Regions from separate parts of the Streptomyces sp. PsTaAH-124 genome, predicted to be linked through region 2. Evidence: riboswitches for the same ligand, from Rfam matches in the RefSeq annotation. Region 2 holds a riboswitch; the other holds the start of a gene.
What was found. A riboswitch is a leader RNA that binds a small molecule or an ion and turns the genes downstream of it on or off. The one in region 2 is predicted to bind S-adenosylmethionine.
Positions count from the first base shown of each region.

Region 1: linked by a shared signal. The riboswitch ahead of thrC (threonine synthase) and the one ahead of B086_RS0115945 (aminotransferase class V-fold PLP-dependent enzyme) in region 2 are both predicted to bind S-adenosylmethionine.

Region 1 covers NZ_KB892167.1:35,717-41,510, forward strand. Annotated here, with positions in the region: gene B086_RS44985 (hypothetical protein) at 1-613, shown strand, start outside; gene B086_RS0114025 (glucosyl-3-phosphoglycerate synthase) at 645-1,589, opposite strand; SAM riboswitch class I at 1,786-1,947, shown strand; gene thrC (threonine synthase) at 1,965-3,251, shown strand; gene B086_RS0114035 (MoaD/ThiS family protein) at 3,248-3,523, shown strand; gene B086_RS0114040 (cold-shock protein) at 3,955-4,158, shown strand; gene groL (chaperonin GroEL) at 4,480-5,794, shown strand, end outside.
Region 2 covers NZ_KB892169.1:104,737-110,530, forward strand. Annotated here, with positions in the region: gene B086_RS0115935 (cytochrome b) at 1-479, shown strand, start outside; gene trpD (anthranilate phosphoribosyltransferase) at 629-1,693, shown strand; SAM riboswitch class IV at 1,798-1,914, shown strand; gene B086_RS0115945 (aminotransferase class V-fold PLP-dependent enzyme) at 2,099-3,514, shown strand; gene B086_RS0115950 (Lrp/AsnC family transcriptional regulator) at 3,551-3,832, opposite strand; gene B086_RS0115955 (rhomboid family intramembrane serine protease) at 3,829-4,581, opposite strand; gene B086_RS0115960 (hypothetical protein) at 4,736-4,975, shown strand; gene B086_RS0115965 (NYN domain-containing protein) at 5,036-5,794, shown strand, end outside.

The DNA.
Region 1 (5,794 bases), on a different contig from region 2:
GGCGCACTCGGCACCGGCCACGGCCACCGCGGCGGCCGGCAGCGCCGCTCCGGAGCCGTCCGGGGAACCGGCGACGGAGTCGGCGAGCCCGCGGCCCGCCGCGTCCGCCACTCCCGCCCCGGCCGCCACCCTGCGCGACTACACCGGCTCCGGCGTCGGCGCGGCCGTCGCCGCGGCGCGGGCCGGCGGCCTGCGCTACGCCGTCCATCTCCAGGGCACCGGCCGGAGCGCCTCCTCCTGGGGCGCCGCCGAGAAGGTCTGCGAGCAGCGCGCCGACGGCGGCGCGGTGACGTTCACCGTGGCGCGCGACGGCCGCGACTGCGCCGGTGAGCCGCTGCACACCCCGGCCCCCGCGAAGACCGCCTCCGGCGGCGGCAGCGGCGGCGGGAACAGCGGCGGTGGCGGCACGACCGGCGGCAGCGGCGGCGGGAACAGCGGCGGCGGCAGCAAGGCGTGCGCCCTCACCAGCCCGGCCGGCAACTGCTACGCCGACGGCCAGTTCTGCGCCGCGCGGCACCACGGCATGAGCACCTACGGCAAGGGCGGCGAGTACCTGACCTGCGCACAGGACGGCGCGGGCCGCTGGCGCTGGTCCGACGGCGTGGCCGGCTGACGGGGGCGGCCCCGGCGCGGCGGGCCGCCGGTCAGGCGACCCGCCGGGCCGCGTACTCCGCGATCTCGCTCATCGGCGGCCGTTCCTCGGTGTCGACTGAGTACGTGCGCGGCTCGAAGCCGTCTGCGCCGCGCTCGAACTGCGTGAGCGAGGGGCGCACCAGATGGCCGCGGGCCAGCCGGAGCTGGGCGGTGCGGTAGATCGCGGCGGACATCCGGCCGAGCGCCTGCCCGTCCTGGTGGCGGTGGAGGCGCTCACCGACGTCGACCTGGGCCAGCGCGTCCAGGCCGACCAGGTGCAGCGCGTCCACGAGCATGCCCAGCTCGACGCCGTAGCCGACCGGGAACGGCAGCTGTTCGAGCAGGGAGCGGCGGGCCGCGTACTCGCCGCCCAGCGGCTGCACAAAACCGGCCAGCTGCGGCCAGTGCATGTTCAGCAGCGGCCGGGCCATCAGCTCGGTGACCCGGCCGCCCTGCCCGGCGGCGGTACCCAGCGGCCGGTCGTACATGGCCTTGACCAGCTGGACGCCGGGGTCGGTCAGCAGCGGGCCGACGATCCCGGTGACGAAGTCGGCGGAGAACTCGCGCAGATCGGCGTCGACGAAGCAGACGACGTCCCCGCGGGTCACCAGCAGCGAGCGCCACAGCACCTCGCCCTTGCCGGGCACGGCGGGGATGCGCGGCAGGATGGTGTCGCGGTGCACCACCCGCGCGCCCGCCGCGGCGGCCACCCGCGAGGTGCGGTCGGTGGAGCCCGAGTCGACCACGACGAGTTCGTCGACCAGCGGCACCCGCGTCATCAGCTCGCGGCGGATCACGGCGACGATGTCCCCGACCGTCTCCTCCTCGTTCAGCGCGGGCAGCACCACGCTGACTGTGGCGCCGCTCGCGCGTTTGGCGGCCAGGACGCCGGGGAGCGGCCGGTCGGCGACGGACCAGGAACGTGTCCTCAGCCAGCGCTCGACTTCTTCCAGCACGGTCGGTGGCTCCTCACTCCTGCGCGGCACTCCCGCGCGGCTCGCTGCGGCCTGCGGTACGGACCGGATCACATCATCGTGTGATCTGTCTCGCGGTTCGGACGACGGTCTCTCGCTGTCCTGGCCGTCGGTTACAGTCTTGAACAACGCGGACGACCGTCGCATGCCGGGGTCGCCGCGACCCACAATCGAATACCGCTCATCCAGAGGGGCAGAGGGACACGGCCCGATGAAGCCCCGGCAACCCTCCAGCCGGTCTCGTACCGATCGCCGTCGCGCGGTCGCCACCGCGAGGCTCCCGGCTCGGGAAGGTGCCAATTCCGTCTCACGGCGAGATGCGTCGTGGGGAAGATGAGGAGAAAGGGCCTCGCCTCCATGGCTGTGCAGACAGTTGCCACCAGCACCGACTCCACCGTCGACCTCGGTCCCGCCGCGGCGCTCAGCTGCCGCGAGTGCGGTCACCGCGTGCCCCTCGGCCCGGTCTTCGCCTGCGAGGAGTGTTTCGGCCCGCTGGAGATCGCCTACGACTTCTCGGGCTACGACACCGAGGAACTGCGCGGGCGGATCGAAGCGGGCCCCGCGAACATCTGGCGCTACGCCCCGCTGCTGCCCGTCCCCGCCGACGTGGCCGGCAAGCCGAACATCAACCCCGGCTGGACCAAGCTCGTCCAGGCCGACCGCCTCGCCGCCGAACTCGGCGTCGACCCCGGCAAGCTGTTCGTCAAGGACGACTCCGGCAACCCGACGCACTCCTTCAAGGACCGCGTCGTCGCCCAGGCGCTGGAGGCCGCCCGCGCCTTCGGCTTCACCACCCTGTCCTGCTCCTCCACCGGCAACCTGGCCGGTGCCGTCGGCGCCGCCGCCGCCCGCGCCGGACTGCGCTCCTGCGTGTTCATCCCGCACGACCTGGAGCAGGGCAAGGTCGTCATGGCCGCGATCTACGGCGGCGAACTCGTCGGCATCGAGGGCAACTACGACGATGTGAACCGCTTCTGCTCCGAGCTGATCGGCGACCCGGCCGGCGAGGGCTGGGGCTTCGTGAACGTCAACCTGCGGCCGTACTACGCCGAGGGCTCCAAGACGCTGGCGTACGAGATCTGCGAGCAGCTCGGCTGGCGGCTGCCCGACCAGATCGTCGTCCCGATCGCCTCCGGCTCCCAGCTCACCAAGGTCGACAAGGGCCTGCGCGAGCTGATCGCGCTCGGCCTGGTCGAGGACAAGCCGTACAAGATCTTCGGCGCCCAGGCCGAGGGCTGCTCGCCGGTCTCCACCGCCTTCAAGGCCGGACACGACGTGGTGCGCCCGCAGAAGCCGGACACCATCGCCAAGTCCCTCGCCATCGGCAACCCGGCCGATGGCCCCTACGTCCTGGACATCGCGCGCCGCACCGGCGGCGCCGTGGAGGACGTGACGGACGAGCAGGTCGTCGACGCGATCAAGCTGCTGGCCCGCACCGAGGGCATCTTCGCGGAGACCGCGGGCGGGGTGACGGTCGGCGTCACCAAAAAGCTCGTCGAGAGCGGTCTGCTCGACCCGTCGAAGACCACCGTCGTGCTCAACACCGGTGACGGCCTCAAGACCCTGGACGCGGTGGCCGGTACCGGTCTGACCGCCACCATCCGCCCCACCCTGGACTCCTTCCGAGAGGCTGGCCTCGCATGAGCGTGACCGTTCGCATCCCCACCATCCTGCGCACCTACACCGGCGGGCGGGCCGAGGTGAGCGCCGACGGCGCCACCCTCGCCGAGGTCATCTCCGACCTGGAGAAGAACCACACGGGCATCGCCGCGCGCGTCCTGGACGACCAGGGCAAGCTGCGCCGCTTCGTCAACGTCTACGTCAACGACGACGACGTCCGTTTCGAGCAGGGCCTGGAGACGGCCACCCCGGACGGCGCGGGCGTCTCGATCATCCCGGCGGTCGCCGGCGGCTGATCATTACCGTCGGTAATGACGGTGATCGGAGTATCCGGTGAATTGCCCCCTCCGCGGGAGAAGCGGAGGGGGCAATTCCATGTGATTGAGCGCGGTAGAGTTGGGGAAGGCGCCCCGGATCTCCCGGTCGAGCGCCCCTTGATTTCTGCCGCCCGCCGATGAGAAACAGCCAAAATCCGCGGGTATTTTGCGGCTTTTGCGGTGTTTATGGGGCCCGACTTGCCCGGGGTTCGGCTGAATTCGCGTCACATTCCGGACCGCTCCCGCCCGGATTTCTCGTCCGATTGACCTGTTGCAGACGGCAGTTGGACAGATACATTCAGCCGCGGTCGACGCGTTCCGGCGCACGCCCCCGATTCACGGGCGGTGAGGTCTGACCCGGATCCGCGAAGTGCGGATCTGTGCAAGGGCCAGTAATAGGGGAGTTAGGCATGGCTCAGGGCACCGTCAAGTGGTTCAACGCGGAGAAGGGGTACGGCTTCATCGCGGTCGACGGTGGTGCGGACGTCTTCGTCCACTACAGCGCGATCCAGATGGACGGCTACCGCACGCTGGAAGAGGGCCAGCGGGTCGAGTTCGAGATCTCGCAGGGTCAGAAGGGCCCGCAGGCCGACATGGTTCGCGTCACCGCCTGAACGTACGTCACGCGAAGGGCCCACACCTTGCCGGGTGTGGGCCCTTCGTCCTGCCCGCCGGGCCCCGCCCCCTCCCCTCTGTTCGCCTCCGGCTGATCCCGGCCGGTCGAGGCGCGCTCCCCGCCAGAGGCGCTTGCACTCGACCATGCCGAGTGCTAATCATTGGCGTTAGCACTCTGAAGGTGAGAGTGACAACGAGGACCGGGTCGGTGAGGCCCGCAGGCCGGGTGGGGCAAGGAACCACGAGGCCGGCGAGCCGTCCGTCGCGGGCGCGGGCGCGGTCCGAAGGAATCACCCCCAGTCCTGGAGGGACCACTTCACATGGCCAAGATCATCGCGTTCGACGAGGAGGCACGGCGCGGCCTCGAGCGCGGCATGAACCAGCTCGCGGACGCCGTCAAGGTGACGCTCGGCCCCAAGGGTCGCAACGTCGTCCTCGAGAAGAAGTGGGGCGCCCCCACGATCACCAACGATGGTGTCTCCATCGCCAAGGAGATCGAGCTCGAGGACCCGTACGAGAAGATCGGCGCCGAGCTGGTCAAGGAAGTCGCCAAGAAGACGGACGACGTTGCCGGCGACGGTACGACCACCGCGACCGTGCTGGCCCAGGCCCTGGTCCGCGAGGGCCTGCGCAACGTGGCCGCCGGTGCCAATCCGATGGCCCTGAAGCGCGGTATCGAGAAGGCCGTCGAGGCCGTCTCCGCCGCCCTGCTCGACCAGGCCAAGGAGGTCGAGACCAAGGAGCAGATCGCCTCCACCGCCTCCATCTCCGCCGCCGACACCCAGATCGGCGAGCTGATCGCCGAGGCCATGGACAAGGTCGGCAAGGAAGGCGTCATCACCGTCGAGGAGTCGCAGACCTTCGGGCTCGAGCTCGAGCTCACCGAGGGCATGCGCTTCGACAAGGGCTACATCTCCGCCTACTTCGCGACCGACATGGAGCGCATGGAGGCGGTGCTCGAGGACCCGTACATCCTCATCGCCAACTCCAAGATCTCCTCGGTCAAGGACCTGCTCCCGCTCCTGGAGAAGGTCATGCAGTCGGGCAAGCCGCTGCTGATCATCGCCGAGGACGTCGAGGGCGAGGCCCTGTCGACCCTGGTCGTCAACAAGATCCGCGGCACCTTCAAGTCCGTCGCCGTCAAGGCCCCGGGCTTCGGCGACCGCCGCAAGGCCATGCTCGGCGACATCGCCATCCTCACCGGCGGCGAGGTCATCTCCGAGGAGGTCGGCCTCAAGCTGGAGAACGCCACCCTCGACCTGCTGGGCAAGGCCCGCAAGGTGGTCATCACCAAGGACGAGACCACCATCGTCGACGGCGCCGGCTCCTCCGAGCAGGTCGGCGGCCGGGTCAACCAGATCCGCGCCGAGATCGAGAACAGCGACTCGGACTACGACCGCGAGAAGCTCCAGGAGCGCCTGGCCAAGCTCGCGGGCGGCGTGGCCGTCATCAAGGCCGGTGCCGCCACCGAGGTGGAGCTGAAGGAGCGCAAGCACCGCATCGAGGACGCCGTGCGCAACGCCAAGGCGGCCGTCGAGGAGGGCATCGTCGCCGGTGGTGGCGTGGCCCTGCTCCAGGCCTCCCAGGTGTTCGAGAAGCTGGAGCTGGAGGGCGACGAGGCCACCGGTGCCGCCG
Region 2 (5,794 bases):
CCGCGTGGATCGCCTGGTACTTCGTGCTGCTGGTCGGCGGTGGAAACGACCTGTGGGCCACCCACTTCCACCTGTCGATCAACGCCATCACCTGGTTCGTGCGGATCGCGTTCTTCGTGGTCCCGGTCATCACCTTCGTGATCACCAAGCGGATCTGCCTCGGCCTCCAGCGCCGGGACAAGGAGAAGGTGCTGCACGGCCGCGAGTCCGGCATCATCAAGCGCCTGCCGCACGGTGAGTTCATCGAGGTCCACGAGCCGCTCAGCCAGGAGCAGCTGTACACCCTCACCGCCCACCACCAGTACGAGCCGGCCGAGATCGGCCCGACGGTGGACGAGAACGGTGTCGAGCGCAAGGTCGGCGGTACGGAGAAGCTGCGCGCCAAGCTCAGCAACGCGTACTACGGCGAGGACAGCCAGATCTCGAAGCCGACCGTCGAGGAGTACAAGGAGATCACGAGCGGCCACGGCCACCACTGATCACTGACCCCTGAGCGTCGCCACGCCAGGCCGGAGGGCCCCGTCCGAACCCCGGACGGGGCCCTTCGCCGTCCTCCGGGCTGGATAGGGTGGATGTCGATACGAGAGGTAGCGTCCCGGAGTCCGGGACACCGAATCAGGAGCGGCTTATGAGCGCTGTGACCCCCGCTGGAGGCGACACCGCGGCGGGCCGTTCCTGGCCCGTCCTGCTGAACGGCCTGCTGGACCGCCGTGACCTCACCGCCGACGACACCGCCTGGGCCATGGACCGGATCATGGGCGGCGAGGCGACCGACGCCCAGATCGCCGGGTTCGCGGTGGCGCTGCGTGCCAAGGGCGCCACCGTCGCGGAGATCACCGGCCTGGTGCGCACGATGTACGAGCACGCCAAGGTGATCCAGGTGCCCGGCGCCACCGTCGACATCGTCGGCACCGGCGGCGACGGCGCCAGGACGGTGAACATCTCCACCATGTCCTCGATCGTCGTGGCGGGCACCGGCGCCAAGGTCGTCAAGCACGGCAACCGGGCCGCGTCCTCCGCCTCCGGCGCCTCCGACGTGCTGGAGAAGCTGGGCGTGAACCTCGATCTGACGCCGCGCCGGGTCGCCGAGGTCGCCGAGGAGGCCGGGATCACCTTCTGCTTCGCGGTGAAGTTCCACCCGGCGCTGCGCCATGTGGGCGCGGCCCGTGGCCAGCTGGGCATCCGCACGGTGTTCAACCTGCTGGGCCCGCTGACCAACCCGGCCCAGGTGAAGGCGCAGGCGGTCGGCGTGGCCGTGGCCCACGAGGCGCCCATCGTGGCGGGCGTCTTCGCCGAGCGCGGCAACTCCTCCCTGGTCTTCCGGGGCGACGACGGCCTGGACGAGCTGACCACCACGGCCACCTCGCGGGTCTGGGTGGTGCACGAGGGCACGGTCACCGAGGAGCGCTTCGATCCCCGCGACGTCGGCCTCGACCTGGTGCCGGTGGAGGCGCTGCGCGGCGCCGACGCCTCCTACAACGCGGAGGTGGCCCGCCGCCTGCTGGACGGCGAGCACGGCCCCGTACGGGACGCGGTGCTGCTGAACTCGGCGGCTGCCCTGGTCGCCCTGGAGCCGGGCTCCGGGACGCTGGCGGAGCGGATCAGGGCCGGTATGGCGCGGGCCGCCGAGTCGATCGACTCCGGGGCGGCCCGGGGCACGCTGGAGCGCTGGGTGGCCGCCAGCAACGCCTGAGCGCCCCCGCGGTGCGCGTCCGCACGCGGTGAGGTGACGCAAGGCGCGGTCCACGATCCGGACCGCGCCTTGCGCACAGAAGATCGTGTGGCAGGATGGCACCAGGTCATGAGTGACAGCCATGTGGCCCCGGCCGGCTGTCCGGCAACCCTCCGTCCGTGGCGGGGTGCCCCGGGTGAAGACCAGGTCGTAGGCAGCGAGGTCTACGGCAAGCGCGGACCCCTCGCGCGCTTCCCGAGGAAGTGCGGGGCCAGGGGTCCTGGTCGGTCGAGGGAGCCTTCCGTGAGCAAGCGAATGCGTTAGGGCGCCGAGCCCCGCCTCCGCACACCCACTTCACCCTTCCGCGCCGGTGCCCCGTGCCGGGCTCGCGCGGTCGGTTCACCCTGCTTTCACGGGAGTTCCCCCATGTCTGTCTCCACCGCTGCCGCCGACCAGTCCGTCTGTGCCCCGCTGCCCGTTCTGGGCCGGGATGTCACCGTGCCGCTCGTCACCGGCGGTGAAGTCACCTACGCCGCCCTCGACTACGCGGCCAGCGCCCCCGCGCTCCAGCGGGTCTGGGACGACGTGGCCGCCTACGCGCCGTACTACGGCAGCGTGCACCGCGGCGCCGGCTACCTCTCCCAGCTCTCCACCGACCTGTTCGAGAACGCCCGGCGCACCGTCGCCGAGTTCCTGGACTGCCGCATCGAGGACAGTCCGGGCGAAGCCCGGTCCGGCAAGGGTGGTGGTGGGCGACGGGAGGGCGACCAGGTGGTGTTCACCCGGTCCACCACCGACTCGCTCAACCTGCTGGCCCGGGTGGTCCCGGCCGATTGCCGGGTGTTCGTCTTCGAGACCGAGCACCACGCCTCGCTGCTGCCCTGGCGCGACGCCCAGGTGACCTATCTGAACGCCCCGCGCACCCCGGAGCAGGCCGTGGCCACGCTGGAGCGGGCGCTGGCCGACCGCGAGCCCTACGGCCCGGCCCTGGTCTGCGTCACCGGCGCCTCCAACGTCACCGGCGAACTGTGGCCGGTACGGGAACTGGCCGCCGCCGCCCACGCGCACGGCGCCCGGATCGTGCTGGACGCCGCCCAGCTCGCCCCGCACCACCCGGTGTCCGTCAAGGACCTCGACGTCGACTGGGTCGCCTTCTCCGGGCACAAGCTGTACGCCCCCTTCGGCTCCGGCGTGCTGGCCGGACGCGCCGACTGGCTGCGCGAGGCCGAGCCCTACCTCGCGGGCGGCGGAGCCAGCCGCCGGGTGTCCCGCCGCACCGACGGGGGAGTGGACGTGGAGTGGCACGACAGCGCCGCCCGCCACGAGGCCGGCTCGCCCAACGTCATCGGCGCCTACTCCATCGCGGCGGCCTGCAAGGCGCTGACCGAGGCCGGGTTCGACACGCTGGTCGCCCGCGAGCAGCACCTCATCGACCGGGTCCGCGAGGGCCTGGCCGCGGTCCCGCAGGTGCGGGTGCTCTCCCTGTTCGGGGACGACGCCCCGCGGGTCGGTGTGATCTCGTTCGTCGTCGAGGGCTGGAACAGCTCGCACTTCGCCGCCGCGCTCTCCGCCGAGTACGGCATCGGCGTGCGCGACGGGCTCTTCTGCGCCCACCCGCTGGTACGCACCCTGCTCGGCAGCGACCCGCAGACCCAGGGCGAGTGCGGCGCCCCCGAGGCCGCGCCCGGCGAGAAGTCCCTCAACGCGATCCGCGTCAGCTTCGGCGCGGGCACCCCCGACGAGCACGTGGAGCGCTTCGTGACGGCGGTGCGCGAGCTGGTCAGCGACGGCGCCAAGTGGCGCTACCGCACGGAGGACGGCCGCTGCGTCCCGGCGGTGTGAGGCGCGCGGCCCCGGAGGCGGCGGACCGGCCGGAGGTCAGGAGTCCAGACCGATGGCGAACGCCGCCTCCAGGTCGTGCTGCGAGTACGTACGGAACGCCACGTGAGTGTCCGTCGCCTCCACCCCGGGGATCTTGCTGATCCGGCCCGGGATGATCTCCGCCAGGTCCTCGTGCCGGCCCACCCGCACCATGGCGATCAGGTCGTAGGTGCCGGTGACGGAGAAGACCTCGCTGACGCTCTCCAGCGAGGCGATCCGCTCGGCGATCTCGGGGATCCGGTCCACGCTGGTCTTGATGAGGACGATCGCGGTGATCACGGCTGGTTCTCTCCCTCGGGGGCCGGAGCGGGGCTGACCTTCACTCTAGCCGTGCGCCCGTGGCCGGCCCACGCGCAGCCGAAGCCGAGGCCGAAGCCGATGACATGGGCCAGGTACGCCACGCCCGGTCCGTCGCCGGCCCGGCCGGCGGCCAGCCACTGGAGGGCCGCCCAGAAGGGCAGCACCACCCAGGCGGGCAGGCGCAGCGGCAGGAAGAACAGGAACGGCAGCAGGCTGGTCACCCGGGCCCGCGGGAACAGGTACAGGAAGGCGCCGAGCACCGCCGAGATCGCCCCCGACGCCCCGACCAGGGTCTGGCCGGAGTCCGCGTGCGCCGCGGCGTACCCCAGCAGGGCCAGATAGCCGCAGCCCAGGTAGAACAGGGTGAAGCGGACCCGGCCCAGGCGCTGCTCGGTCATCGCGCCGAAGACGTGCAGGAAGAGCATGTTGCCGAGCAGATGCACCCAGCTGCCGTGCACGAACAGGGCCGTGGCCGGGGTGAGCGCCGCCCGCGGCGAGCCCGAGAACAGGTCCACGGGGACCACGCCCCAGCGCCGGAAGTACGCCTGCTGGGCGAGGAGTAGTCCGTGCCCGGTGCCGTAGGACGGGATCAGGCCGGAGGCCGGGCTCATCGCGAAGACCAGGCAGCACAGGGCGAGCATCGCACGTGTCACCGGCGCGCGCGTGGTCCGTACCGCCCGCAGGGCCCGGAGGACTCGGGCGGGCACCGCGTTCCTGGAGCTGGTCATGTGCACAGAGCATGGCGTAACGGGACGCATCCGCACACAGCGCCTCGCCGCCGTGGACAGCCGGGCGCCGAGTGGCTCCCAGGCCGTAGGGTTACGGCCGACGCTCCGGGGACACCGGCGCGGCACGGTCCCGGAAGGAAAGTGAGCAGCCACGATGACGGTTCCCCTGCCGACCGCCACGACGCGGTGGCGCTGCACGCTGTGCGGCAACCTCACCCGTTTCGACGTGACGCGCTCGTCGAAGGTCGTCGAGTACGTCCACCTCGACCTGGCCGGTGAGCCCACGGTCGAGGAGCGCGAGGTCGTCAGTGAGACCATCGAGTCGGTGCGCTGCCGCTGGTGCAACGCCGTGGACAAGGTGGAACTCGTGGACAGGCCGGGCGCCGGCTCCTGAGCGGAGCGGGCCCCGCACAGGTGGTCCCCGCGGGGATCCCGTGACGCATTGGGGTGACGGATGGCGCAGACACAAGGCGGGGAGCCGGGCGACGGCGCCGCTGAGGTGCTGGACCGTCCGCTGCCCGACGGCGTACGGCGCCGGGTCGTGCAGATCGTGGCCGACGCCTTCGGGCAACTGACCGTCGGTGAGCTGCCCGCGCAGCTGCGCCAGTACGCCCGGTTCGCGCCCAACCGCCGCGCCAAGTTCGCGGGCAACGCGATGGCGGCGGCGCTGGAGACCGATCCGCTGTTCCGGCAGCGGGTCGGGGAGAAGTTCCGCGAGGCGCAGGGCGAGCTGTGCGGCGCCCTGGACTCCGGGGCGCCGCCGCCGGCCGCCGACCCGCTCGACGTGGCCGCCGCCGCCTATGTGCTGCGCCCCGCGGGCTGGGTGAAGCTGGTGACCGCGGCCGGTGAGGAGGCGCTGCGGGCGCACGCCGAGCGCGCCGACGAGGAGAGCCGGGCCGAACTGGAGCGGTTGCGCGAGCAGCTCGCCGGGGCCCGCGAGCAGACCCGCGCCGAGACCGAGCGCCTGCGCGCCGAACTGGACGCGGCCCGCCGGGAGACCGAGGCGCTGCACCGCAAGCTGCGCGCCGCGCTCAGCGACGTCAAGCGCGGCGAGGCGGCGCTGCGCAAGGCGCGCGGCGAGACGGAGAGCGTGCGCGCCGAGGGGCAGGTGCAGATCTCGGCCGCCGAGAGCGAGAACCGGCGCCTCAAGGCCCGTCTGGGCGAGGCGGAGGCGGCCCTGGAGGCCACCCGCAAGGCGGCGCGCGAGGGCCGC